DNA from 3 places in the Ferdinandcohnia salidurans genome. Region 3 is predicted to be linked to each of the others. Evidence: predicted binding sites of a transcription regulator. Region 3 holds the regulator's gene; each other region holds the start of a gene.
What was found. Region 3 encodes Rex, which represses fermentation and respiration genes when NADH is low (regulators of the CRP and FNR family bind a similar motif). Its sites were predicted from a motif close to TTGTGAAATATTTCACAA; they were not measured.

Region 1 (8,139 bases), on a different contig from region 3:
CTTCATCTCCAAAAGCAATAATTCTGTCTTTTGGAATCTGATAATAGTCAGCAACCTTTTGAATACCAACAGCTTTATTTAATCCTGATTTAACAATTTCAATCACATGCCAAGGGGCTGCCCATTTGCGGTGATCGACTACTTCAGCATGCATGTCGGAAAGATACTTTCGGATTTTATCTGCAATTTCTTCATCAGGGTGAATTAATAATGAAGTTGGATCACGTTTTAAAATTTTTCGTAAATCACCTGTTTCAATATTTGGTTTCCCCATTCCAAAAATATCTAACATCGATTCATCGTGAAAATGAAAATAAACATCATCTATTACTTCCGCTAAAATATTTTTTACACGGAGCTCATCAGCAACATTAACAATTTCTTTTACCGTTTTTAAATCGAGTGTATCATGATACACTCCCCATTTTTGATCAAGTGGATGATGGACGAAGGCTCCATTAAAGTTAACGATTGGTGTTGAAAGACTAAGTTCTTGATAATACATTGAGCTCGAACGGAAAGGTCTTCCTGTTGCAATCATCACCATATGGCCGGCTTTTTTTGCTTTTTCTATCGTGTCTTTTGTTCTTTTTGAGATCGTTTTATCATCTTTTAGTAGTGTACCGTCAAGGTCAAGTGCAATTAAGTGTTGTTTAGTCATATCAATCTCCTTGTGAACCTATTATCTTTTTCCTTAACTTAAACAGATATTAAAATAATCGTCAATTGAAAAGTCAATATTTTTCAATAAACTTCCAACAAATGATACACTAGAGGATGGCAAAAGTTTTCATAAAAGGAGTACATACAAAAGATGATTATTATTGAAAATAAGAAATATGCAGAAATACCAGCATTACATATTGTTAAAAATCAGTTAAAAGATGAAGCGTTGCCGTTGATCCTCTTTGTTCATGGATTTGGTAGTGCGAAAGAACATAATTTACACTATGCCTATCTATATGCAGAACAAGGGTTTCGTGTAGTATTGCCTGAAGCAGACTATCATGGTGAAAGAGATAAGGGCATAGATGATCATGAAATGGATTTTAGGTTTTGGGATATTGTCGTCAATGAAATTAAAGAACTTCAAATTATTAAGGACGAACTACAAAACCAAGGCCAAATTGATGAGGCAAGAATCGGTGTGGCAGGAACTTCAATGGGAGGTATCGTGACTTTAGGGGCATTGACCCAATACCCTTGGATTAAGGCTGCAGTAAGTTTAATGGGAAGTCCATATTATGAGGAGTTCTGTCGGGGGCAAATTGAGGAATTGAAGCGACATGACATTGAACTTCCTTTCTCAGATGCTGAGTTGGAAGAAAAGTATGCAGAATTACGGAGATATGATTTAAGCATGCAACCTGAGAAAGTGAACGGAAGACCATTGTTTTTCTGGCATGGGGAAAAAGACAGGATGGTTCCTTTCAAATACACGTATGAATTTTACCAAGAAATTAAACCACTGTACAAGGGGAAAGAGGAGAATCTATCTTTTATTGCTGACACACGAGCAGATCATAAAGTGACAAGAGAAGGACTACTTGCATCAGTTGAATGGTTTAAAAAGCACCTATAAAAAGAAAAAGAACGTGTCATAGTCGACACGTTCTTTTTCCATTTATTTTATCTAATTCCAAGAGCGATTTTTGCGTAACGGCTCATCATATCTTTGTTCCAAGGTGGATTCCAAACGATGTTAACATCTACGTCTTTTACTTCAGGTAATTCAGTAAGAACACGTTTTACGTCCATTGCAATCGTTCCAGCAAGTGGGCATCCCATTGATGTTAATGTCATCGAAACTTGAGCGACACCCTCATCATTCATATCCACATCATAGACAAGACCTAGATTAACAATATCAATACCTAATTCAGGGTCAACAACTTGTTCAAGTGCCCCCAACATATTTTCCTTTAAAGCTTCATCCATTTAAAACCTCTCCTTTCGAGAAATAGCTTATTTAAAGTATAACGAAACAAACTAAGAATGTGAAATCCTCTGCATTTTGCTGAATAAAGTTAACCTCTGAGTTGCTTCATGGCAGCTTCAGACATGCGTTCAGGAGACCAAGCAGGATGCCATACCATTAAAACCTCAATATCATTTACTTCTTCAAGGTAGGCAACTGCATGCTTCACTCCACTGGTAATACTATCATGTAGTGGGCAACCAGGAGTAGTTAGCGTCATTTCAATATATACATTATTATTTTCTTTAATATTAATTTCATATATAAGTCCTAAATCAACAACATTAATATTTAATTCAGGATCAATCACTTGTTTTAACTGCTCAAGAATTTTCTCTTTTAATTCCATTGTGTTTCTCCCCTTTTATTTAAATAGCACCTTAATAATGCTGTAACTGAAAAAGAAAGTTGAAGCGACAACAATACTTTGGCCAATCGAAAAGATAAGCAATTGTCTAGTTGCAATGGCTAAAATTACGACAACACATCCAGTAACGAAACCTGTAAAAATGGGAATTGCCATTTTTTCATCAATCATTTGTTTTAAAGTAGGTACATCACTTTTACCAATCAGTTTGCTATATTTATGTGTCCACCAAAGAAAAGGAATAATTTTATATAAATAGCCAAGAATGCTACCCGCAATCCACAAGAAGAGATAAAGAAAGACAAGTACCCCATAAATTTCGTAATACCCTGGAAGGAACGCAAGAACCATCCCAAAAAAGTGAATAACTAATCCAAAACAAATGGCAATTAATGAAAAAATAAATGGTTTATCAAGCTTTTTCTTTAATCTAACCTTGATGATAGTGGAAATATGGTAAGAAAATAAGGCGAAACCTGCAAAAAGCAAGGCCATCCCAACTTGTAACAATAAGTTCACTTCAGTAATAAAGCTGCAAATGGTTACGACAAGTCCGATGGCGTAAACAGTATAGACCCAACTTGATAGTTTCATCGAAAATCCATGTGCTAACGAAAACATAGGGACCATTTTATAGGAAAAGCCGAAAATTAAAAATGTAAACCATCCTGCCACACCTAGTAGCATATGACTTTTTAGAACAGCAAAATGATCTAGGTGTGCTATGCCAGCTCCTAAATTAACAATCAATAGAATTCCTAGTGAAATAGTGACTAGCAAACAAATTAGAGCACTACCAACGAATGCCGTTAGAATGTTTTTCTTTGCCTGTTTTTTTATTGTCATAAACATTTGAACAAGAAATAATAATATTCCAATTACAGCAAGTGAACCTGTAAAAATAGAAATGGTAGGTGAAAAAGATAGAGTAATACCAAATCCACCAAAACCAATTGCTGTTATCCAAAATTGAATAAATCCGAATTTTTCACTCCAAATCGGAGTTAAAAAGGCTACCGGTACAAGCTGATACATTGCCCCCATCGCAACCATTAAGGCCCAACCAAGAATGAGTAAATGAGCTGATGATAGGATGGCAGGGGTTCTAAATATCCCATCAATCACCATATGTCCATTAAATAGGAGGATGACTTGGGATGCGACTAATGCCACAATACTAAAAATAATGAATGAAAGCGGTAGCCTGATATTTGTTTCATTTGATAATTGAGGGATCATTATCAAGCAGCTCCTTATTTTGTAATCTCAATTTGAAAGCCGCCTTCAGGATGTGGTTCTGTTATGTGCTTGTAGCCAAGTTCTTCAAGCTGTTCATATAGAAACATGGGTCTACGATCATTAATAATCGTCAATGTTTCACCTTTGTTTAGTTTCTCGAGAGCCTTTAATGTTCTCATCATTGGTGTAGGAGGCTCAAGACCTCGATTATCTAATATCATTATTTGTCACCTCTTTAGTAAAGGTAACCTTCCAATGTTTTTTATCAATTTGCTCTGCCACGTTTGAAAATCCTTTTGCCTTTAAAATAGGAAATAAAGGAGTCGGTTTAAAAGGCGCGTGTAAAATAAAGGTATCCCCATCCTGTAAAGGTTTAACGGCTTCCATAATCTTTTGAAAAGGCTCAATTTTATTTTTAAGATCTTCCCTAACATCTACTTCTACTACTTTTGATTCCATCTGAGAGTCCCCCTTATCTAACGTTTATAACCTAATGATAATCATTTTCAATGAGAAACGTTGTGACATGAATCACAAATGTGAATTTTATTTAGGATTGTCCGTCAGGCTGGAATTAGCTCAGAAAATTTCATCATGCAATTTCATATGATCTAATAAGTAATAACCATCAGTAGTCAGGTCAACAATATGTTTCTTTTTCAATACAGAGATCGTTCGACTTACCGATTCACGTGTTGTTCCGATCATATTAGCGAGTTCTCGATTTGTAAAATGAGTTGTAAGTTTAAAGCGATTTCCAGTCTTTTCACCATTACTCCTACAAAGACGAAGTAAAAGCATAATGATTTGTTCTTGGGTGCTTAATAAAATTTGTTCTTCTAGTCTTTTTTGAAGGTCTATGATTTTTTCACCAAGCACTTTAAAAATTTTAATGCAAAGCTCTGGGTTTTTTAGCAATATCTCTTCAAACTTATCAATGGGGGTGAAGATGATATTTGAATCCTCGATTACTTCGGCATGTGCGGGATATCCGCCTTTTCGAAAAAAGCCAGCATGAGGAAACATTTCACCTGCTTCTAATACGGAAACAATTTGTTCCTTCCCGTGCATATCAGACTTATAAATTTTTACTTTTCCTGATTGGATGAAAAATACACGATCAAGTGGATCGTCTTGCATAAAGATAAACATCTTTTGTCTATATAATCGTGACTGTGAAATTTCTACAATTGGGTCGAGTTCTTCTGATGTTAGTTCCCGAAACAAGGGTACTCCTTTCAATTGTTCACGAATCGATGGTAGTCCCATCTGTCTCACTCCTTGTTCAAATAAACTATATATGCGGTTACTCAACATTTAGTGTAACAATTCCACTTTTTAAGACAGTGATTTAAATCATAGTCGGTGAGAATGACAATCAATGTTCGAAAAATGGACACAAAAAAGCTAGGAGCAAAACTCCTAGCTTAGTTAGCTTGCTTTTCTTCAGCACAATCAAAGCAAAGTATCCCATTTTTATCATCTAATACAACACCATTTATAAAACCATCTAAACAATAAATTTCTTTTTCACATTCCTTACATTTTTCTACAAATTCCTTCATATATTCTTCACCCCGTTATTTCTTTTAAACTCCACAATCATGAAGAATGACAAGATGTTTACGTGGGATATTCATGTTCAATCTAATTATCGCATAGTTTTCGGCACATATGATAAAAAACATACGTACATAGTGATTAGCTTCACAACATGAGCTAAAAAGACTCGGGTACAATGGACCCATAAATCAAAAGGAGGAATATTAATATGGTATTTGCAGCGAAAGTAAACGCACCAGATTATGCACCGAAGGATAAGCACCCAACAATATTTAGAACCTTTGATAGTTTACAACCAGGTGAAATCATGGAGCTATCAAATGACCATGATCCAAGACCACTCCAATATCAGTTTATGATGGAGCGCGGTGATGCATTTACTTGGGAATACCTTGAACAAGGCCCAGATGTATGGCGCGTTGCTATCGGTAAAAAGTAATAACCAATCACAGATTCCGATCTCTCACATAGTGTAGGCATCGTCTTTAAAGACTTTGTCTACACTTTTTTTATCGTTCACTTTGATTTTTCGTTTGGTAGGCTGTTCCAATCATGCTACTATGGAGAAAAAAGCAAAGGGGTGTTTAATGATGAAAATAACGACAATCGTAGGTGTTCTTTTGGCTGGTGGGGAATCAAGGAGATTTGGAAGCCCTAAGGCATTTGCCCAATTTCAAAATAAATATTTTTACGAATATGCAATTGATGCATTAAAAGATAACGTGGACCAACTTTATATTGTGAGCCATCCTGTATTAGAAGAGCAATTTCGTAACGAATCTTCGGTTTCCATTATTCAGGATATACCTGGATTTCAGGGAAGGGGACCACTCGCTGGCATTTTCACAGTCATGCAAAAAACATCCTCAGATTGGTATGTAATCTTACCTTGTGATACACCTTTTGTTACAGACAAACTAGTAAAGCAGCTTATTTCTTTTACAAAGGATCAAAGTATTGATGCAATCGTACCTATTATCAATGACAGACAACAACCATTAAATGCCGTGTATCATGCTAGGGTTGCAAATAAAATAGAACAATTACTTAAAGTAAATAAATTAAAAATGAGCCAGTTATTAGACACTTGCAACGTTAAATTTATAACCGATCATGACCTTCAGCTTCAAGGTATGGAATTTGAGAATATCAATAACAAAACTGAATATGAAAAAATAAAGCAGAACCCAATTTGAGGACCACACGATATGTGTCAAAAAGACGTTGCCATTGGACGTGGCAACGTCTTTTTTACCTGAAATAACGAAAGGCTTTTGTTTTTATTATTCAAGCCTATCACTCATAATTTTCAGAAAAATGTGATAAAATAAGAATATAGAGTTATCTGGAAGGAGGTATTATGTTTGAGAGTAGGCTTAATTTTAGGTATAGTAACCTCTGGACTTCTACTAATAATTGGTTTGTCTACTCGTCAATTTGAAACATATTCAGTTATTTCTGGGACCCTGGGTATAATATGCTTTTTGCTTGCAGGAATTGTATCTGATACCTTTATAAGTGGTGATCGGGCAAGAGCGAACTATTACACCGAAAGCAAAAAAGACCGCAAAAAAAGAATTCGATATTCCTATTTGTTTTTCCTCTTGGGGGCTCCAAACCTACTTGTAGCTGTAGTGTTAACCCTCAATTACATTTAATTTCTTCAAAGAATATTTCTTCAATTCAATTTTCATATAGTTTTGATGTCTAGCTCCAGCGCCTAGCCCCTCGAGGTCATAAGCCAATCAGTCAAGAAGGATAAAAGGCATCCTTCTCGCCAGCTTTTCTTATGCTTGTCGGACTTGCACACGATGTGCTGACGTCTACGTTTGTCACAGGACGTGGCAGTAGTTAGTAGACGTTCAATTTCTAGGCGCTTGCGCTTTTCCATATTTGTGAACAATTTTAAACACCTCCGTTTTCTGTGATGTACCTCACATTGCTCACTATTCTATAGTGCTAAAATGTGTACATTAATAAAGGAGGTCTGCCTCATGTTTGAAAGAGACTATAACGAAGATCCATTTATTGTGATTTGGGAGCTTACAAGGGCTTGCCAATTAAAATGTTTACATTGCCGTGCTGAAGCTCAGTATAAAAGAGACCCTAGAGAGCTTTCCTTTGAAGAGGGGAAAAAGCTAATCGACCAAATATATGAGATGAATAATCCGATGCTTGTGTTCACAGGTGGGGACCCATTAATGCGACCTGACGTCTATGATATTGCCGAATACGCAATTAAAAAAGGTGTGCGCGTCTCCATGACACCAAGTGCAACACCAAATGTAACAAAAGAAGCCATTCAAAAGGCGAAAGAAGTAGGATTAGCTCGTTGGGCATTTAGCTTAGATGGTCCTACTGCTGAAATTCATGACCATTTCCGCGGAACAAATGGTTCATTCGATTTAACAATGAGAGCCATTAAATATTTACATGAACTTGAAATTCCCATTCAGATCAACACTGTAATTTCAAGATATAATGTCCATGCATTAGATGAAATGGCAAAATTAGTTGAGGACCTCGATTGTGTATTATGGAGCGTCTTTTTCCTTGTACCTACTGGTCGTGGAAAGGAAACGGATATGATTTCCCCAGTTGAACATGAAAAAGTATTCCGCTGGTTGTATGACCTAAGTAAACGTGTGAAATTTGATATAAAAACGACTGCTGCGCAACACTATCGCCGTGTAGTTATTCAATCAAAAATGCGTGAAACAAAGGATGCGGAACAACAAATCCGCTATAAGGATGCTCTTATGCAAGGGAAAACGGGGCAAATTGATGGACTTGGAAGAGCGCCACAAGGTGTAAACGATGGGAATGGATTTGTCTTTATTTCTCATACTGGAGATGTGTATCCAAGTGGATTATTACCTGTAAAAGCAGGAAATGTTCGTGAGACCCCACTTGCTGAAATTTATCGTGAATCCCCAATCTTCAAAGATTTGCGTAATCCTGATAAATATAAAGGAAAATGTGGAGTATGTGA
Region 2 (8,139 bases), on a different contig from region 3:
TGACCCTTTACTAACCGTTAAACTTCCGCCACATATAACGGCAGCAACAGGTATTGATGCACTGACACATGCGGTAGAAGCCTATATTGGCAAAAGTAATACGAATGAAACGATCGAATGCAGCAGAAAAGCTGTAAAACTGATTTTTGAAAACCTTTATGAAGCCTATTCGAATGGATCTAATATTACAGCGCGAAAAAATATGCAAACAGCCGCTTACTTAGCAGGTATTGCTTTTACCCGTGCTTATGTAGGCAATGTCCATGCCATTGCACATACTCTTGGAGGCTTTTATGCCGTGCCTCATGGCCTTGCAAACGCCATTGTTTTACCTTATGTATTAGAGTATTACGGAGATTCAGTACATAAACCTTTAGCAGAACTTGCTGATTTGATCGGCATTTGCGAATTAAGTGATTCCGAAGAAAAGAAGGCAAAAAAATTTATTGATGCTATAAAAAAGCTTAGTGAAGAAATGAAGATACCTAAAAAGGTAAGTGGAATTGTAGAAGATGATATCCCGCTGATGGTTGATCGGGCTTTAAAAGAAGCAAACCCTCTTTATCCAGTGCCGAAGATACTATCAGAAAAAGAAATGATCGAGCTTTACCAATTGATTAAAGAATAGTGAGATCCTCAAGCACATAAAAACCGAAAAAACAATAAGGTAGAAATTCTCGATGGCATTTGTAATAATTATCCATTTGTGTATCGTTTTTAAGCAGATAAGTGATAAAAGCATACGAAAAAAAGAATTGCGTATGCTTTTATATAGATTGTCAGCATAAAAGCATTCACAAAATCCAAAAAAAGGTAGAAGTGATTTCAAAAGAGACAATAATTGTAATAATTATCCATTTGTGTATCATTTTTAGGTAGAAAAGTGATAAAAGCATACGTAAATAAGAATTGCGTATGCTTTTCTATAGATTGGCAGTATAAAACCATTCGTAAAATCCAAAAAAAGGTAGAAATGATTGAGCTTTATCAATTGATTAAAGAATAGCGAGTATTGGAATTGAATAATCATCTAATAGGAGTTTCTCTAGCCTGTTCCTCGGTGCAGTACCCCTATCATACACCGGGGAGCAGGCCGCCGATCTTACTATAAACACTATGACTTGTTTCTAATTATGTTCATTTTTTATGTATTTCTTTAACGTCTACTAGATACGAAAAACCTAGCGTGTGATGGCTCCAGGTACTTTTTCCAACCACTCTTTTTCAATAAGGAATTTGGTAACCTTTTCTGAGAAAATGCCAGCTTTACCAATCTGTGTTGAATATACACCAAGTAAATCGTGCTTCATAACAGAGCCAAGTGAAAAACCATATTGAGATATGAGAGTCCCAAATAATCCAGCCATATGGCAAATCATTATTCGATCGGAGAATAGTTTCTTTTTGGTATCGGTTATTTCAGATACATAACTAGGTGGTACCGGTAATTCATCTTTCTTTATAACTTCAACCAGAGCATTGAGTTGTTTCTTCACGACTGTGACTCCTTTTTGAAGAAGTTTAACGACATCTTCTGATTCAGAAGTTTGAGCAAATCCAGTAAAAAGAGTTTCCATCATAACGAGAAGCTCCATTATTGAGTATAGGTTGGCTATTTCCATACTATTTAATGGTCTCGTATCACCTATCCATCCATTCAGATAACTGTTTTTTTGAATATCTTCTGGTGATGTTGGTGCGGGTAATGATGGTGTTCGCCAGTAGATGCCCTTTGTTAGGAGGAGATTGACCAGCCTTTCATTTAATTGAATAGCAGATTGTAAACAATCCTCCTGGTATTTACGGATATCCACTCTAGTAGATAACGCTAACGACCTTGAATGAAATTCTAGACCAAGCCGTGTCGCTTTATGCAGGTAATATACCATAAACCGATTAGAAAACAGAGGTGGAGAGTTTTCATTAATATCTGTTTTCGAGAATCCTACTGGAATTGGATAGCCCTCCCTACTAAGGAATTCTCTTCTAGCATTAAGCAATTCAGAAGTATCTTGAAGGGCGAGACTAAATATATCCTTCATGTCCGCATCTTTAGAATGTTCCCTAAAAATGGTTAAAAACCACTTTGACATTTCATTAATAGAATAACCTGTCCAAAGATAGCCAAGTTCAGTAGCAGTAAGGGGTATTGACTTTGTGTCATTCATTAGGGGATCACTCATTAGGAGGTCACTCCTTTTTTCATTTTAATATAGGGTCGTAGGAAATGGCTTGCAACTTTAAGCGGGTTAATGGTTTTTGACAAAAATATCTTTTCTCCCCAATTTCCCTGTAACAATCGAACGATTCGATCTATTCCTTCATTGGACAATTGCTCCATTGCACGCCTTAACACGAGGCCATCTTCATAGCTTTGGCGAAGGGGCTCCATTAATCCTTCATAGTTTCCGTTTCCACATAAATCATAGGCAGCATTAACGCCACTTATAATAGAGGCATACTGACCAAAACCCATAAAAGGCATCATTGTGCCAAAATTATTCCCAACGTAAAAGGTATTCCCAATTCGAGGGGACATACAGATTCCCATTAAATAGTTAGTAATTTGAAACTCATCCGTGATCGGTAATTCTTCCTTTAGCTGAGACTGTACCATTCGGTAAAAGTTATCCCAAAGGTTATCGATATTTACATTTGCGTTTTCAGGAAAATCCGGTATAGCTAACGAAATATTCGCTTCTGTTTCTGAATATGGAATTAAAAAGCAATACCCGTACGGAGAGAAGTCGTAATCAATCCAGGCCATTACTGTATACCGATCAAAAGACCCTTCAACTGTAGCACCCTTTATTGATACCGATAAATCTTCTCGAAAATTTTTTGCCTTTTTTGCGTAAGCTCCATCACCCGTTGCCAAAACGACATGAGTATATTCATGTTGTAATTGTTCATATGTTTTTTCAGAGTTGTAATGGATAGGTGATTTAATTTGTTGTACTAATTGTGACTCAAACGAATCTACTTTTCTGCCGCGAACATTTATGAAGCCAAGATGCCCCTCAATTACTACTTTTTCATTTTTTGAGAAAAGCTCCATTTTCTGAATGCTCGATAAAGGCTTAAGATAAATCCCATATTCATTCGACAAGGAAGCGATACAATCCTGAACGGGTCGGGTGAAAATATCCATCAAGACCTCTCCATTAACAAATCGATCGCCTACTTTGTCCCTTTTTTCAAATATCGTTGGGGTAATTCCGTTCCTTTCAAGGGTTATTGCACATGCCAAACCCGATAGTCCGCCGCCCATAATAGCGATTTCCATTTTAATAAACTTCCTCCTAAAATGGCTACAGTACGAGCATTCCCTGTAAGTAAATAATAGATGTATCCACTTTTTTCAAATAACTGGATATTACAAAATAGAAGGTACCTCCATTTTACGGACAATTGCAGTCATGCTACAAACAACTGGATAAATAAAAACCGCAGAGCCCTAATTGGGTCCTGCGGCTAATTAAACTCATTGTAAAAGGTATTTTGGTCCTAACCTTATTCTTAAATAGGATCAGGTACTTTAAAAAATCGGATTAAACCAATACTGCTGATAATTTTTTTGCAACAGCTTTAACTTTTTCTTGTCCTTCAGCAATAATATTTTCAGCTTGATCTGGTGCTGCTGCATGACCTTCAATAATGACTTCATCCATGATTTCCATGCCGAATACGCCACCAACAACATTCTTAATGTAAGTAGCAGCCATTTCCATTGGTGCACTTTCAGGTGTTGAGTAAATACCACCACGAGCACTTAGAACTACAGCTTTCTTGTCAGTCAATAATGGGACTAATTGACCATTTTCATCATATTTGAATGAGTAACCTGCTTGGTACACATAGTCAATGAATGTTTGTAATTTAGCTGGGATTGTTAAGTTCCATAGCGGGAATACGAATACCACTACGTCTGCTGCCGTTACAGCATCCATAGCTTTTTGTTTTGCAGCTAAAATACGTTGCTCTACGTCTGTCATTTCTTCGCCTGATTCTACTTTACCAAATGCATTGAATAAATCTTGACCAAGGTAAGGCATGTCTTCTGCAAAAACATCATAAGTTGTTACATTTACACCTTCAATATTATTCATGAAAGTCTCATACATTTTACTAGAAACAGCTTCTGAAGCTGGACGGTTATTTGCTTTTACTACTAATATATTCATTATATGAAAGTCTCCTTTATTATCTTAAAGTTGATTATCTCGAATTAATGGTATATTGAAATACAACTTAAGTCAACTCAATACACGTAATTCACAAATATTGTAACCTTTGTCCTATAATGAATTATAGTGCTTTAGTATGAAATATTATCACCCACAATAAATTATACTAATATAACAAATAGCTTTTAAAAAAACAACAGAACTTAGCTCTTTTAGAAAATTAAGCAGATACTTTTATTTGCTTTGCAGGATTCTTGTTGAACGCAGTTTTTATAAATGGAATGGCAAAGCGATCAAGTCCATAGTAATACCTTGCTGTTCCTATAAATGTAAGTATCATTGCTACTGCGAAAAGCTTTGTATCCAGACTCGCAAATCCAACCCCTGCCATGATGAAGTTTGCATTCATAAAAGCACCACCAATTAAAGCCGGAATTGTTGCTAACCCTAAGATTAATCCTAAGCCAACAAAGAATTCGCCCCAAGGGATAAGATTGTTAAATAGGTCTATATTTGGCAACGCAACTTTTTCAAGAAAGTCCGCATACCATCCTTGCACTGTAGGGGAATCACCATTTGCATTTGCTATTGCACCTTGTATAAAACCACCTGCATTAAATCCAAGTGTAATTTTATAATAACCCGCTTCTATCCATTGAAATCCTAACCAAATGCGTAAGATTGTCCAAGCTATCGCCATTATGGGTCCTTTGATAAATTTTATCATCATTCGTTTCTCCTTTTAATTGTGAATTCCTTCACAAAAATTATGAAATTTTTATCGATGAGCTACTACATCCTCTCTATCGATATTTTTATTCTAAGATGTTCTTTTTTTGCTTTCTTTGACGTAGGTCAAATTTTTATGAAATCATTAGGAGTTTGAACAGAAAAAAGCCCCGAATGAAAAAATTCAGGGCTTTTTTAGCAAGAGAAGATACGCTGATTTGAGGATATAATTTAATTATTAAACGTTATATAAAGCACCATCGACTGTGAATGAAGATGAGCTTACATAAGAAGCTTCGTCAGAAAGAAGGAATGCAATTACGTTAGCAACCTCTTCTGGTTCACCGTATCGTTTCATTGGAACTGCATCGTTATAAGCTGCTTGCGCTGCTTCTGCTGCACCTGGTGCAACATTTGATTCAATTTTACGCATCATTTGTGTATTAATTACACCTGGGTTTACTGTATTAACACGAACATTAAATGGCGCTGCTTCTAAAGCCGCAACTTTATTAATACCCATTACAGCATGTTTTGATGAGTTATATAAGATCATGCTTGGTGAACCTATTAAACCAGCTACTGATGAAGTATTAACAATTGCACCAGATTTTTGTTCTTTCATTACTGGTAATACATATTTAAGACCAAAGAGTACGCCTTTTACATTAATACCATAAACAAAATCAAAATCTTTCTCTGTAACTTCTTCAAGTGATTTAGCCGGACCTTCAACACCTGCGTTATTTACAAAGCCATCAATGCGTCCAAATTTTGAAACTGTTTGTTCAACATAATTTTTAACATTTTCTTCATTTGAAACATCAGCTTTGACCACTAAACTATTCTCTTCTGTTAAACCAAGCTCAGCTTGTACAGCTTTGATTGCGTCTTCATTTAAGTCCACTAATACTACTTTTGCTTGTGCGTTCGCTAATTTTCTTACAACTTCTTTCCCGATACCGCCTGCTGCACCTGTAACAATAACTACTTTACCTTCAAAATTCATTCTTAACCTCTCCTTATTTATTCGGATTAGCCACTAAATAATCTCGAATTTAATTATCTTGAACGCAAGATATATTAATATTGTAATCCTAATTTTTAAATAAATCAAAAAAAACGCTTAGCCTGCCCCCAGCACATGCTATCGCTGATAAGAGGCAGGCCCATCGCTATATACAACAATAGTTATTCCTTATCAATTGGAGAGAAAATATCGTCATGATATGTATCAACATACATATTACCATTCGCTGAAAGTACGGCATAAACCACATCATGTTTTGTTAGATTACGCTTTTTTAATTCCGCCTCTAGCCATGGTATTGCCAGTTTATTTTGTTCTAAATTTTCCTTCATAATTTCTCCATCCATAATAAGCTCAATCGGTAGTTTTGGCTCAGGAGTTACTGCAAGCATCATGTCATTTCGCGTTACGTTTCTAAATTGTGGCTTCTTTAACACTGTTAACGTGCCATTCGTTTCAACGATTGCAAAGAGAACTTCTTCGATGTTAAAAACATCTTTTTCCCTTAGTTGTTGGTTTAAATAATCTAAAGTGTAACGCATTTTTTTCATGTTTCCTTCTAAGATTTTCCCATTTTGTATCACAATTGTGGGATCACCGGCCAGCAATTTTCTTCCTTTTTTACTATTTAAAGAAATGACGGCAATTAGAAGGATAATTGCTACATAGATAATAAATGCGATGATTGCATGATGAACTTTAGTTGAAGTATTAAAGGCTAGATTAGCTGATATGGCTCCTAAGGAAATGGCCGCAACAAAATCAAACATGGTCATTTGCGCTATCGTTTGTTTACCTAAGATTCTTGTTCCAATTAGTAATAGAACGAAAGAAGTAATGGACCTTAAAATTACTTCAATATGTTCAGGCATTTTACCACCCCGATTTTAATCCATCATCAGTCTTAGGTTAGCCATGAGTTTCGTATTTTATAAACGTATAAAAACAGGGCCTGTCCCAAAGCAGTCAGCCCTTGAAATGAATATTTATAGATAGGGTAGGACGTTCGTTCTGAAGTCCGCATAGTTGTCAATGTGAAAGTCCGCCTCAATATCCGGATTTTCAAAGGCAACGGTTTTAATTCCTAATTCTCGAGCAGGAATTAAATCTAACTCACGATCACCGATCACTAAATCAATGGGATAATCCTTGATTACATGTTGATATGACGCTGCATGTGGTTTCCGCTCAAAGCCCTCTTCCTCGACGGAAACAACCACCTTAAAATAATGTAATAACTTAAACTTTTCCAAGAGGGACAAAGTGGACTCCTTGTCGCGGTGCGTAACGATAAAATTGTTATCCGCAATTTGTAAAACCTCTTCTAGTTGTTCAAACGGACGGCTGTCAAAAGAGTATTGATTATAAAGCTTGATGTATTCCTCTCGCTTGCTTTCATCAATTCCATAATGCTGAAAGGCCACTTTTGAGTTGACCTTTAGCCATTTTAGAACCTCGCTCGGATCCAAATCCTTGCTGCTTAAATGGATAAAACCCTTGACCAGTGCTGGATAGGTGTTAAACAATGTTCCGTCAAAATCCCATAGAATATTAATGTGAATCCCTCTCTCTTTTACATAGTACATACCATTATAGGAATGATGCTCATGAAAATAAAGCTTTATGTACAAAGGCTGTCTGAAAAGTCTCCTATAAACTATCACCGCATTTCAAAAATATGCATAAAAAAAGAAACTCGTCCGGAAGTTAATTGAACAAGTTTCTTCAGATTCTTATTTTATAGGAGATAGAGATCTTTTTAATGCTTCTAATTCCTCTTTGAGTCGCTGATTTTCAGATTCAAGGTCTTGAGAGTCATTTGATGTAGTCTTTTCAAGAGGTAGTAGATTAACTTCATACCAGCACTTTCCATCTGGTGATTCCGTCGTGTCACACTTTTTCATACTAGCTTTTGGAAACTTTTTTAACACATAGTCTGCTTCTTCTTGGGATAACCTTAACTCCCGAAAATATACATCATTGGCAAATGAATTCGTCAGGAACTCATCAAATGTTTCTTCTTTTGGTATCATCCTTTTTCCTCCAATCCGCTACTAACTCTACTCTATATATTCCTTACTCAGGTTGGACCATCGATTTTGACCAGTTTACTACCCAAAGTCTATCATTTTTTTAATTCTGTATCGATTACCAGCACTATGCTAATCTATTTCATTCTATGCTTGTCTGACT
Region 3 (8,139 bases):
GAAGACCGATTACCTAAAGACCGTCTCACCATTAAGATTGAACACCAAGGGGATACGAAACGTAAGATTACGGTGATACCACTAGGGGAACGGTATCAACATTTATGTGAGGAGATATTTAGCGAATGAAAGTGTTAGCTATAGATACATCCAATTATGTATTGGGAGTTGCGATTGTGGATGAGGAGAAGGTAATTGGTGAGGTGATTACAAATCTACCCAAAAACCATTCTGTCCGCGTGATGCCTACAATTGAGCAGTTAATGAAGGAATGTGGGATTAAGCCAAAGGAGCTTGAAAAAATCGTTGTCGCGATGGGCCCTGGTTCTTATACAGGTGTAAGAATCGGAGTAACAATTGCGAAAACACTGGCATGGTCATTGCAGATTCCTTTAGTGGGAGTTTCAAGTTTAGAAGTCGTGGCGGCCAATGGCCGGCATTTTAATGGATTTATTTCGCCATTGTTTGATGCAAGGCGTGGACAAGTTTATACAGGGCTTTATCAATATGAAGGAAAAAGGCTAACCTGTGTTGAAGAAGATAAAATTATTTTATTAGCAGATTGGCTAGAAGAGCTTAGAAAGAGGGAGACACCGGTTCTTTTTATCGGTAATGATCTAGTCATCCACAAGGAACAAATAGAAACAGATTTAGAACAATTCGCATATGTTGCACCATATACAGATTGGAATCCGAGACCAAGTGAGTTGGCCGTTTTAGGGATGGAGAAAGCGCCTGTAGATGTTCATACATTTGTGCCAAATTACATACGTTTGGCAGAGGCGGAGGCGAATTGGTTAGGGAAGAGGCAGGGGTAAGAATGGAAGAGATCATCAAACAACAAATTTTGTTTCGTTTCATGACGGTGGACGATATTGATGGTGTGATGAAGGTTGAGACTTCAGCATTTACAGTACCTTGGAAGAGGGAAGCATTTTATAATGAGCTTGTTCATAATCAGTTTGCCAAATATATTGTCATGACTGATAACGATCAAGTGATTGGATATTGTGGAATGTGGCTTATTTTGGATGAGGCCCATATAACCAATATTGCGGTTCTTCCTGAATACAGAGGGAAAAAGCTAGGGGAAGCTTTACTTATGCAGGCGAAGCTTTTAGCGATGCAGCACCAGGCTGCTACGATGACGCTTGAGGTAAGGGTATCTAATCATGTTGCTCAAAACCTTTATAAAAAATTAGGATTTAAGCCTGGTGGAATCCGAAAAAATTACTATACAGACAATAATGAAGACGCGTTAGTTATGTGGGTGAATTTAAATGAGTGATAACCAAATAATCATGGGGATTGAAACGAGCTGTGATGAGACGGCTGTTTCAATTGTACAAAACGGAAGAGAAATTCTATCAAATGTTGTAGCATCTCAAATCGAAAGTCATAAACGCTTCGGCGGAGTCGTTCCAGAGATCGCATCAAGGCATCATGTTGAAGCTATTACACTGGTAATTGAAGAAGCTTTAAAGCAGGCCGATAAGAGTTTTGAGGATATAGATGGTATTGCAGTGACAGAGGGCCCTGGCTTAGTAGGAGCATTGTTAATAGGTGTCAACGCTGCAAAAGCGGTAGCTTTTGCCCACGATATTCCTCTATTAGGAGTCCACCATATTGCAGGTCATATTTATGCAAATCGATTGGTTGAGGAGCTTGAGTTTCCATTGTTGGCTTTGGTTGTTTCTGGCGGCCATACAGAGCTTGTCTACATGGAGGAGCATGCTTCTTTTAAAGTGATTGGGGAAACAAGGGATGATGCTGCTGGTGAAGCGTATGACAAGGTGGCTAGAACTCTTAACCTTCCATACCCAGGTGGGCCTCACATTGATCGACTTGCACATGAGGGAACAGCAACGATTGATTTACCGAGAGCTTGGCTAGAAGAGGATTCTTACGATTTTAGTTTTAGTGGTTTAAAATCAGCTGTTATTAACACACTTCATAATGCAGAGCAACGTGGGGAAACCATTGAACCGAAGAACCTAGCAGCAAGTTTTCAGGAAAGTGTCATCGATGTCTTAGTCACAAAAACAGTGAAGGCGACTAATGAATATAAGGTTAAACAGGTATTACTAGCAGGTGGAGTTGCAGCAAATAAAGGGCTTCGTGCAGCTTTAGAACATGCATTTTCAGACATGCCAGAGGTTAAACTCATTATTCCTCCACTTTCATTATGTACAGATAACGCTGCAATGATTGCTGCAGTTGGTAGTGTGTTATACGAAAATGGGAAGCGTTCATCTTACGCATTGAATGCAAATCCTGGGTTAGACATTGAAAGATAGTAAAAAAGTCCTCTTTTATAAAAGAGGGCTTTTTTTGTTGATAAATAATCCACAAAAACACAGCTTTTGTGGAAAACTAGTAAGAAGTACTGAAATAACTAATGTGCATTTGTGGACATTTTATGTGGATAAGTCTGTTGATAAGTGTGGATAATGTGGATAACGTGGATAACATAGTGTATAACTATATTTTTTTGCAGTAAATGATCAAAAAAAGTCCCCATTCTTAGTATTAGAGATGGGGATATCTTTATTTTGTTAATAGGTGTATAGTTCTAGGATGATAGTTATCCACTAACTTCGTGGAGAGACTCCCATTCTTCCATAAGAGCTTCAAGTTTTGCTGAGGATTTTTCGTTTTCTTCATTAATTCGTTGAACTTCCTCATGATTTTGATAGACTTCTGGATCACAGAGAAGCTGTTCATTTTCTTCAATTTTCTCTTCTATAGTGGAAATTTCCAACTCAATTTCTTCTATTCTGCGTTTTCGTTGACGCTCAAGCTTCTTTAATTGTTTTTCTTGTTCATAGGATGTTTTTTCTTGGACCACTTCACGTTTGACGTTCTTTGACTCTTGAGCTTCAAGTCTTGCGAGTTCCTCCATTTCAAACTTCTTTTCAAGGTGGTAATCATAATCACCTAGATATTCCGTAAGTCCTTCACTGGATAACTCAAACACTTTTGTTGCAATGCGGTTGATAAAATATCGGTCATGGGAAACAAAAAGAATCGTCCCGGGATAATCGATTAAAGCATTTTCAAGTACTTCCTTGCTATCAAGGTCTAAGTGGTTGGTAGGCTCGTCAAGAATGAGAAAATTTGATTTCTCCATCATTAGCTTTGATAGGGCAAGTCTTGCTTTCTCGCCACCACTTAAGGTTGAAACGGTTTTTAGCACATCATCCCCTGAAAAAAGAAAGTTCCCGAGAACCGTACGGATTTCTTTTTCAGATTTTAGAGGGTATTCATCCCATAATTCATTTAATACTCGTTTGTTCGAGGTGAGGTCCGCTTGTTGTTGGTCATAGTAACCGATGGTCACATGTGAACCAAAGCGAAATGTTCCATCCACGTTGTCGAGTTTTTCAATAATTGCTTTTAATAAGGTTGATTTTCCGATTCCGTTTGGACCCACTAATGCGATGCTATCTTCACGGTAAATATTGAAATTGATATTTTTAATAATCGGTTTGCCTTTTTCATACGAAACGGTGATATCTTTTGCACTTAGTACATCATTTCCACTTTGTCTTTCGATTTCAAATCGAAAGGAAGCCGATTTTTCATCACCTAATGGCCTGTCAATTAGCTCCATTCTGTCAAGCTGCTTTCGTCTACTTTGGGCACGCTTGGTGGTTGAAGCTCGAACCAGGTTTTTAGCGATAAAATCTTTTAGTTTTTCCACTTCTTCCTGTTGTTTTTCATATTTTTTCAGCTCAAGCTCATAGTTTTCAGCCTTGAGTTTTAAATAGTTGCTATAGTTTCCGACATATCTAGTGCTTGTGTGTCTAGAAATTTCATAAACTTGGTTGACCACTTTATCAAGAAAGTAACGGTCATGGGATACGATTAACAGTGCGCCAGGGTATCCTTGTAGATATTGTTCAAGCCACGTAAGCGTGCTAATATCAAGGTGGTTTGTTGGCTCGTCCAAGATTAACAGATCAGGCTTGGTTAGTAATAGTTTACAAAGGGCAAGGCGTGTCTTCTGACCACCGCTTAAGCTGGATATTTTGGTTTGGTAGTCTTCTTCTGTAAAATTAAAACCATGTAGAATTGATCGAATATCAGCTTCGTATTGATAGCCACCCTTTTCCTTAAAATCAACCTGTAGCTGATCATATTCTTCGAGTAATTTCTGGTAATCAACCGGATTTTCAAAGAGGGACGGGTCTCCCATTTTAACCTCTAGGTTTCTGAGATCTTTTTCAAGCTTCTGTAAGGATGCAAAAACAGTTAGCATTTCCTCCCAGATGGTGAGATTTGATTCAAGCCCTGTATTTTGGGCGAGGTAATCAATGGTAACGCTTTTTGGCTTGATAATTTCACCGCCATCATGTGACATATGGCCGGCAATAATTTTTAAAAGTGTTGATTTTCCAGCACCGTTTCGTCCAACGATGGCAATACGGTCACGAGTTTGTACTTCTAATTTTATATTCGATAAAATAAGATCAGCAGCAAAATACTTTTTGAGCTGATTTACTTGTAGTAAAATCATGTTATTTCACCTCTTGTTTCTATCAACAGTGTATCTTATATTACTTAATTAGAGCAACTGCAATGATATTGTTCACAGATGTATCAAAGACAGATGTGATAAAATAGTGTATAGTTTATGGGAGGGTTTGTTTTATGTCATCATTTACCCATTTTAATGAGCAAGGTCGCGCCAAGATGGTCGACATTACGGAAAAGTCAGATACTGTCCGTACAGCAATTGCAAAATCAAGTATTACTGTAAATAAAATCATTTATGAGCAAATAATAAATAATGAGGTTAGTAAGGGTGATGTCCTTGCTGTTTCTCAGGTTGCGGGAATTATGGCAGCCAAAAAGACGTCGGAGTTAATTCCGATGTGTCATCCATTGGCATTAAAAGGTGTTGATATACGTTTTAGCTGGACGACCCAAGATGAATATGTCTTACATATCACGGTTACAGTTAAAACAAAGGGCAGTACAGGTGTGGAAATGGAAGCACTTACCGCTGCATCTGTTTGTGCGCTAACTGTGTATGATATGTGTAAAGCGGTTGATAAAGGAATGGTCATTGGACCAACTTATTTGGCTGAAAAAACGGGTGGAAAGAACGGAGATTTTAAAAGGGAGCTATAGTTAGTTCCAAGTTAGTGGAGGAATTAAGGTGAATCTTGAACAATCAAAAATACCACAAGCAACTGCCAAAAGGCTGCCACTTTACTATCGATTTTTGAAAAATTTGCATGCCTCAGGAAAGCAGAGAGTTTCATCTGCAGAATTAAGTGATGCGGTTAAGGTAGATTCCGCCACAATTCGGAGAGATTTTTCTTATTTCGGAGCATTGGGAAAAAAAGGATATGGCTATAATGTCAATTATTTATTATCCTTTTTTAGTAAAACCTTAGATCAAGACGAGTTAACGAAGGTTACTCTAATCGGTGTAGGGAATTTAGGTACAGCATTTTTACACTACAATTTTTCCAAAAATAATAATACAAAAATTGAGCTTGCGTTTGATGTGGATTATAATAAGGTAGGTAGTAGTATTGGTGGAGTACAGGTATGCCATCTTGATGACCTTGAAAAAGAATTGCCTGATGATGTAACGGTAGCCATTTTAACGGTGCCGGTTGGGGCAGCTCAGTCGATTACAGACCGCTTGGTCAATAAAGGGATCAAGGGTATTCTTAATTTTACTCCAGCAAGAATCAATGTACCTGAACATATTCGGGTCCATCACATTGATTTGGCTGTAGAACTACAAGCTCTAGTATATTTCTTAAAGCATTATTCAAATGATTCAAATGATTCAAATGAAGAATAAAAATAGATCTTACAATTGTAGGGAGGTGACTTACAGTGGGAAGTCTTGGATTCGGTAGTATTTTACTGATTGTATTTGCAGCGTTATTAATCTTTGGACCGAAGAAGTTACCTCAACTAGGTAAAGCAGCAGGTAATACATTGCGTGAGTTTAAAAACGCAACAAAAGGTTTAGCAGATGATGATGACGATGATGTTAAGAAGAATGAAACTCAAGATGTGAAGTAATGATAGGATGAGTCACATGAACGAAAAAGAAATGTCCGTCTATGATCATATTGGAGAGTTACGAAAACGACTGATCTACATAGTCGTTTTCTTCTTCATTGTTGCATTAGGCAGCTTTTTTCTCGCAGAGCCAGTTATCCTTTATTTGCAAAATGCTGACGAAGCAAAAGAGCTGACAATGAATGCTTTCCGTATGACAGATCCAATTAAAATCTATATGCAATTTGCTTTTATCATTGCCCTTGTTATCTCGTCTCCTTTTCTCCTTTATCAGCTTTGGGCCTTCATCAGTCCTGGCTTATATGAGAAGGAAAGAAAGGTAACCTTGAGTTATATTCCGCTTTCGGTAATCCTTTTTTTAATAGGAGTTTCATTCTCCTACTTTATTTTGTTCCCATTTGTAGTGAACTTTATGACAAGGTTAGCGGAGCGCCTTGATATCAATCAGGTGATCGGGATAAACGAATATTTTCAATTCCTGTTGCAATTGACTTTACCGTTTGGCTTTTTGTTTCAATTACCAGTTATTGTGATGTTTTTAACAAGATTGGGAATTGTAACACCGATGTTTCTTTCTAAAATAAGAAAGTTCGCGTATTTTATTCTATTAGTCATCGGAGGTTTAATCACCCCTCCTGAAATAATCTCGCATTTAATGGTTACAGTCCCGTTGTTCGGATTATATGAAATCAGTATTCTCGTATCAAAAAGTGCCTACAGGAAGGCATTAAAAGCGGAAATGGAAGCGGCAAATTCAATGGAGTAGAGATAATTCCATAAAAAAATAACCTCCGATGTGAGGTTATTTTTTTGTTTTTGCGATTTTTTTTATTTTACTGTGCAGGACAAACATTCGGATTGCCACACCAAAGTCGAAGGTTGCGACAATTGCTAGAAGAATCGTAGAGAAGTTCCAAACGGTCTCTGCCGCACTATTAATCGCAATATAGGTAAACAGAGTCCCCATTAGCGCGTAAATGATGCCCATTACAAAAGGTGAAGTTCTTCGCATAAATTAAAAGCCTCCAATAAATGTCTGTTGCAGCTTCTCGGCTTGCTTCATGATCCTTTCTATATCATCTGCAAAAATCGTTTGAACCACTACAACAAAAGTATTCATTGCAACATGTGCAAAGATTGGAACGATAATCCGCTTTGTTCGTACATAAAGGAAGGCAAAGGTAAAGCCCATCGCTGTATAAATCAGAAGATGCGTAAAGTCCATATGCACTACTGCAAAGATTAACGAACTAATCAAGGCAGAAATGAAAAAGTTGAATTTTTTATATAACGATCCAAAAATAATTTGGCGAAAGATAATTTCCTCAAGGATTGGCCCAATAATGGAAACGACGATTATAAGCAGTGGCAAGGATTTTACCAAGGCCATAATTTCTTGGGTGTTCTCGGAACCAGCCTCAATTCCAAGTAAATGAATCTCAATATTTGCTGCAATAACCTGAGCAGTCATTGCCATAAATATACCTGCAATTGCCCATCCAATCGCTTCCCCTTTTGAAGAACGATGAAGACTTAGATGTCTTTCCTTAATATCTTGTCTTAATAAAAATAATACGATCGGAAGTGCCGCAACAAAACTAACAACAGTCCAAAGGGCAATAATCGTATTTGGGTCTAAACCATCTCCAATGCCTAATAGCAATAGAAGAGGGATACCTAAAATTCCAGAGAACTGCATGATAATGTAAGTTAATATGACATACCAATAACGAGCTTTCATGAAAATCTCCTTTAGTAGTTGGAATAAATATCAAGTTTTTATGCTTTTGTCCACTTTTTGTATTGTATCATATATTCACTTATATCCATTAGTATTATGCAAATCCAAATTTTCATTGAAAGAAATTAGATTGTTGGTTTATTTTTCCTTTCATTAACATAGGATAGATAGGTGGGCCAAGTTTCGCTTAATAAAATAGAATTTTTTTGCAAATTTCTATACCAAATGACTTGCAAAATAGGTAGAGATTATTTAATATAATAATTGTGTTAGCACTCATGTTGGTCGAGTGCTAATAAGAAGACGAAACTAATTATTTATATTATTTGAGGAGGTTGTTTCACTTG

Region 1: ACFSFW_RS13320 (DUF2249 domain-containing protein) is a predicted target of Rex. The motif match lies at 5,280-5,297, and genes of this name have one in related genera.
Region 2: ACFSFW_RS11585 (DoxX family membrane protein) is a predicted target of Rex. The motif match lies at 4,934-4,951, and genes of this name have one in related genera.

The regions. Positions count from the first base shown of each region.
Region 1 covers NZ_JBHUEK010000020.1:65,766-73,904, forward strand. Annotated here, with positions in the region: gene ACFSFW_RS13275 (Cof-type HAD-IIB family hydrolase) at 1-661, opposite strand, end outside; gene yjfP (esterase) at 815-1,582, shown strand; gene ACFSFW_RS13285 (metal-sulfur cluster assembly factor) at 1,630-1,938, opposite strand; gene ACFSFW_RS13290 (metal-sulfur cluster assembly factor) at 2,028-2,327, opposite strand; gene ACFSFW_RS13295 (heme-copper oxidase family protein) at 2,343-3,584, opposite strand; gene ACFSFW_RS13300 (DUF2249 domain-containing protein) at 3,599-3,805, opposite strand; gene ACFSFW_RS13305 (DUF2249 domain-containing protein) at 3,792-4,043, opposite strand; gene ACFSFW_RS13310 (Crp/Fnr family transcriptional regulator) at 4,164-4,853, opposite strand; gene ACFSFW_RS13315 (hypothetical protein) at 5,012-5,149, opposite strand; gene ACFSFW_RS13320 (DUF2249 domain-containing protein) at 5,356-5,586, shown strand; gene ACFSFW_RS13325 (molybdenum cofactor guanylyltransferase) at 5,738-6,343, shown strand; gene ACFSFW_RS13330 (DUF5316 domain-containing protein) at 6,512-6,805, shown strand; gene ACFSFW_RS13335 (TIGR04053 family radical SAM/SPASM domain-containing protein) at 7,142-8,139, shown strand, end outside.
Region 2 covers NZ_JBHUEK010000018.1:91,928-100,066, reverse strand. Annotated here, with positions in the region: gene ACFSFW_RS11605 (iron-containing alcohol dehydrogenase) at 1-628, shown strand, start outside; gene ACFSFW_RS11600 (DUF3231 family protein) at 1,182-2,183, opposite strand; gene ACFSFW_RS11595 (NAD(P)-binding protein) at 2,183-3,286, opposite strand; gene ACFSFW_RS11590 (FMN-dependent NADH-azoreductase) at 3,552-4,184, opposite strand; gene ACFSFW_RS11585 (DoxX family membrane protein) at 4,408-4,911, opposite strand; gene ACFSFW_RS11580 (SDR family NAD(P)-dependent oxidoreductase) at 5,155-5,925, opposite strand; gene ACFSFW_RS11575 (DUF421 domain-containing protein) at 6,108-6,818, opposite strand; gene ACFSFW_RS11570 (HAD-IA family hydrolase) at 6,933-7,577, opposite strand; gene ACFSFW_RS11565 (hypothetical protein) at 7,680-7,979, opposite strand.
Region 3 covers NZ_JBHUEK010000027.1:2,430-10,568, forward strand. Annotated here, with positions in the region: gene tsaE (tRNA (adenosine(37)-N6)-threonylcarbamoyltransferase complex ATPase subunit type 1 TsaE) at 1-129, shown strand, start outside; gene tsaB (tRNA (adenosine(37)-N6)-threonylcarbamoyltransferase complex dimerization subunit type 1 TsaB) at 126-818, shown strand; gene rimI (ribosomal protein S18-alanine N-acetyltransferase) at 821-1,288, shown strand; gene tsaD (tRNA (adenosine(37)-N6)-threonylcarbamoyltransferase complex transferase subunit TsaD) at 1,281-2,297, shown strand; gene ACFSFW_RS19040 (ABC-F family ATP-binding cassette domain-containing protein) at 2,585-4,519, opposite strand; gene moaC (cyclic pyranopterin monophosphate synthase MoaC) at 4,654-5,136, shown strand; gene ACFSFW_RS19050 (redox-sensing transcriptional repressor Rex) at 5,165-5,824, shown strand; gene ACFSFW_RS19055 (twin-arginine translocase TatA/TatE family subunit) at 5,860-6,051, shown strand; gene tatC (twin-arginine translocase subunit TatC) at 6,068-6,817, shown strand; gene ACFSFW_RS19065 (YdiK family protein) at 6,854-7,063, opposite strand; gene ACFSFW_RS19070 (CPBP family intramembrane glutamic endopeptidase) at 7,067-7,792, opposite strand; gene groES (co-chaperone GroES) at 8,137-8,139, shown strand, end outside.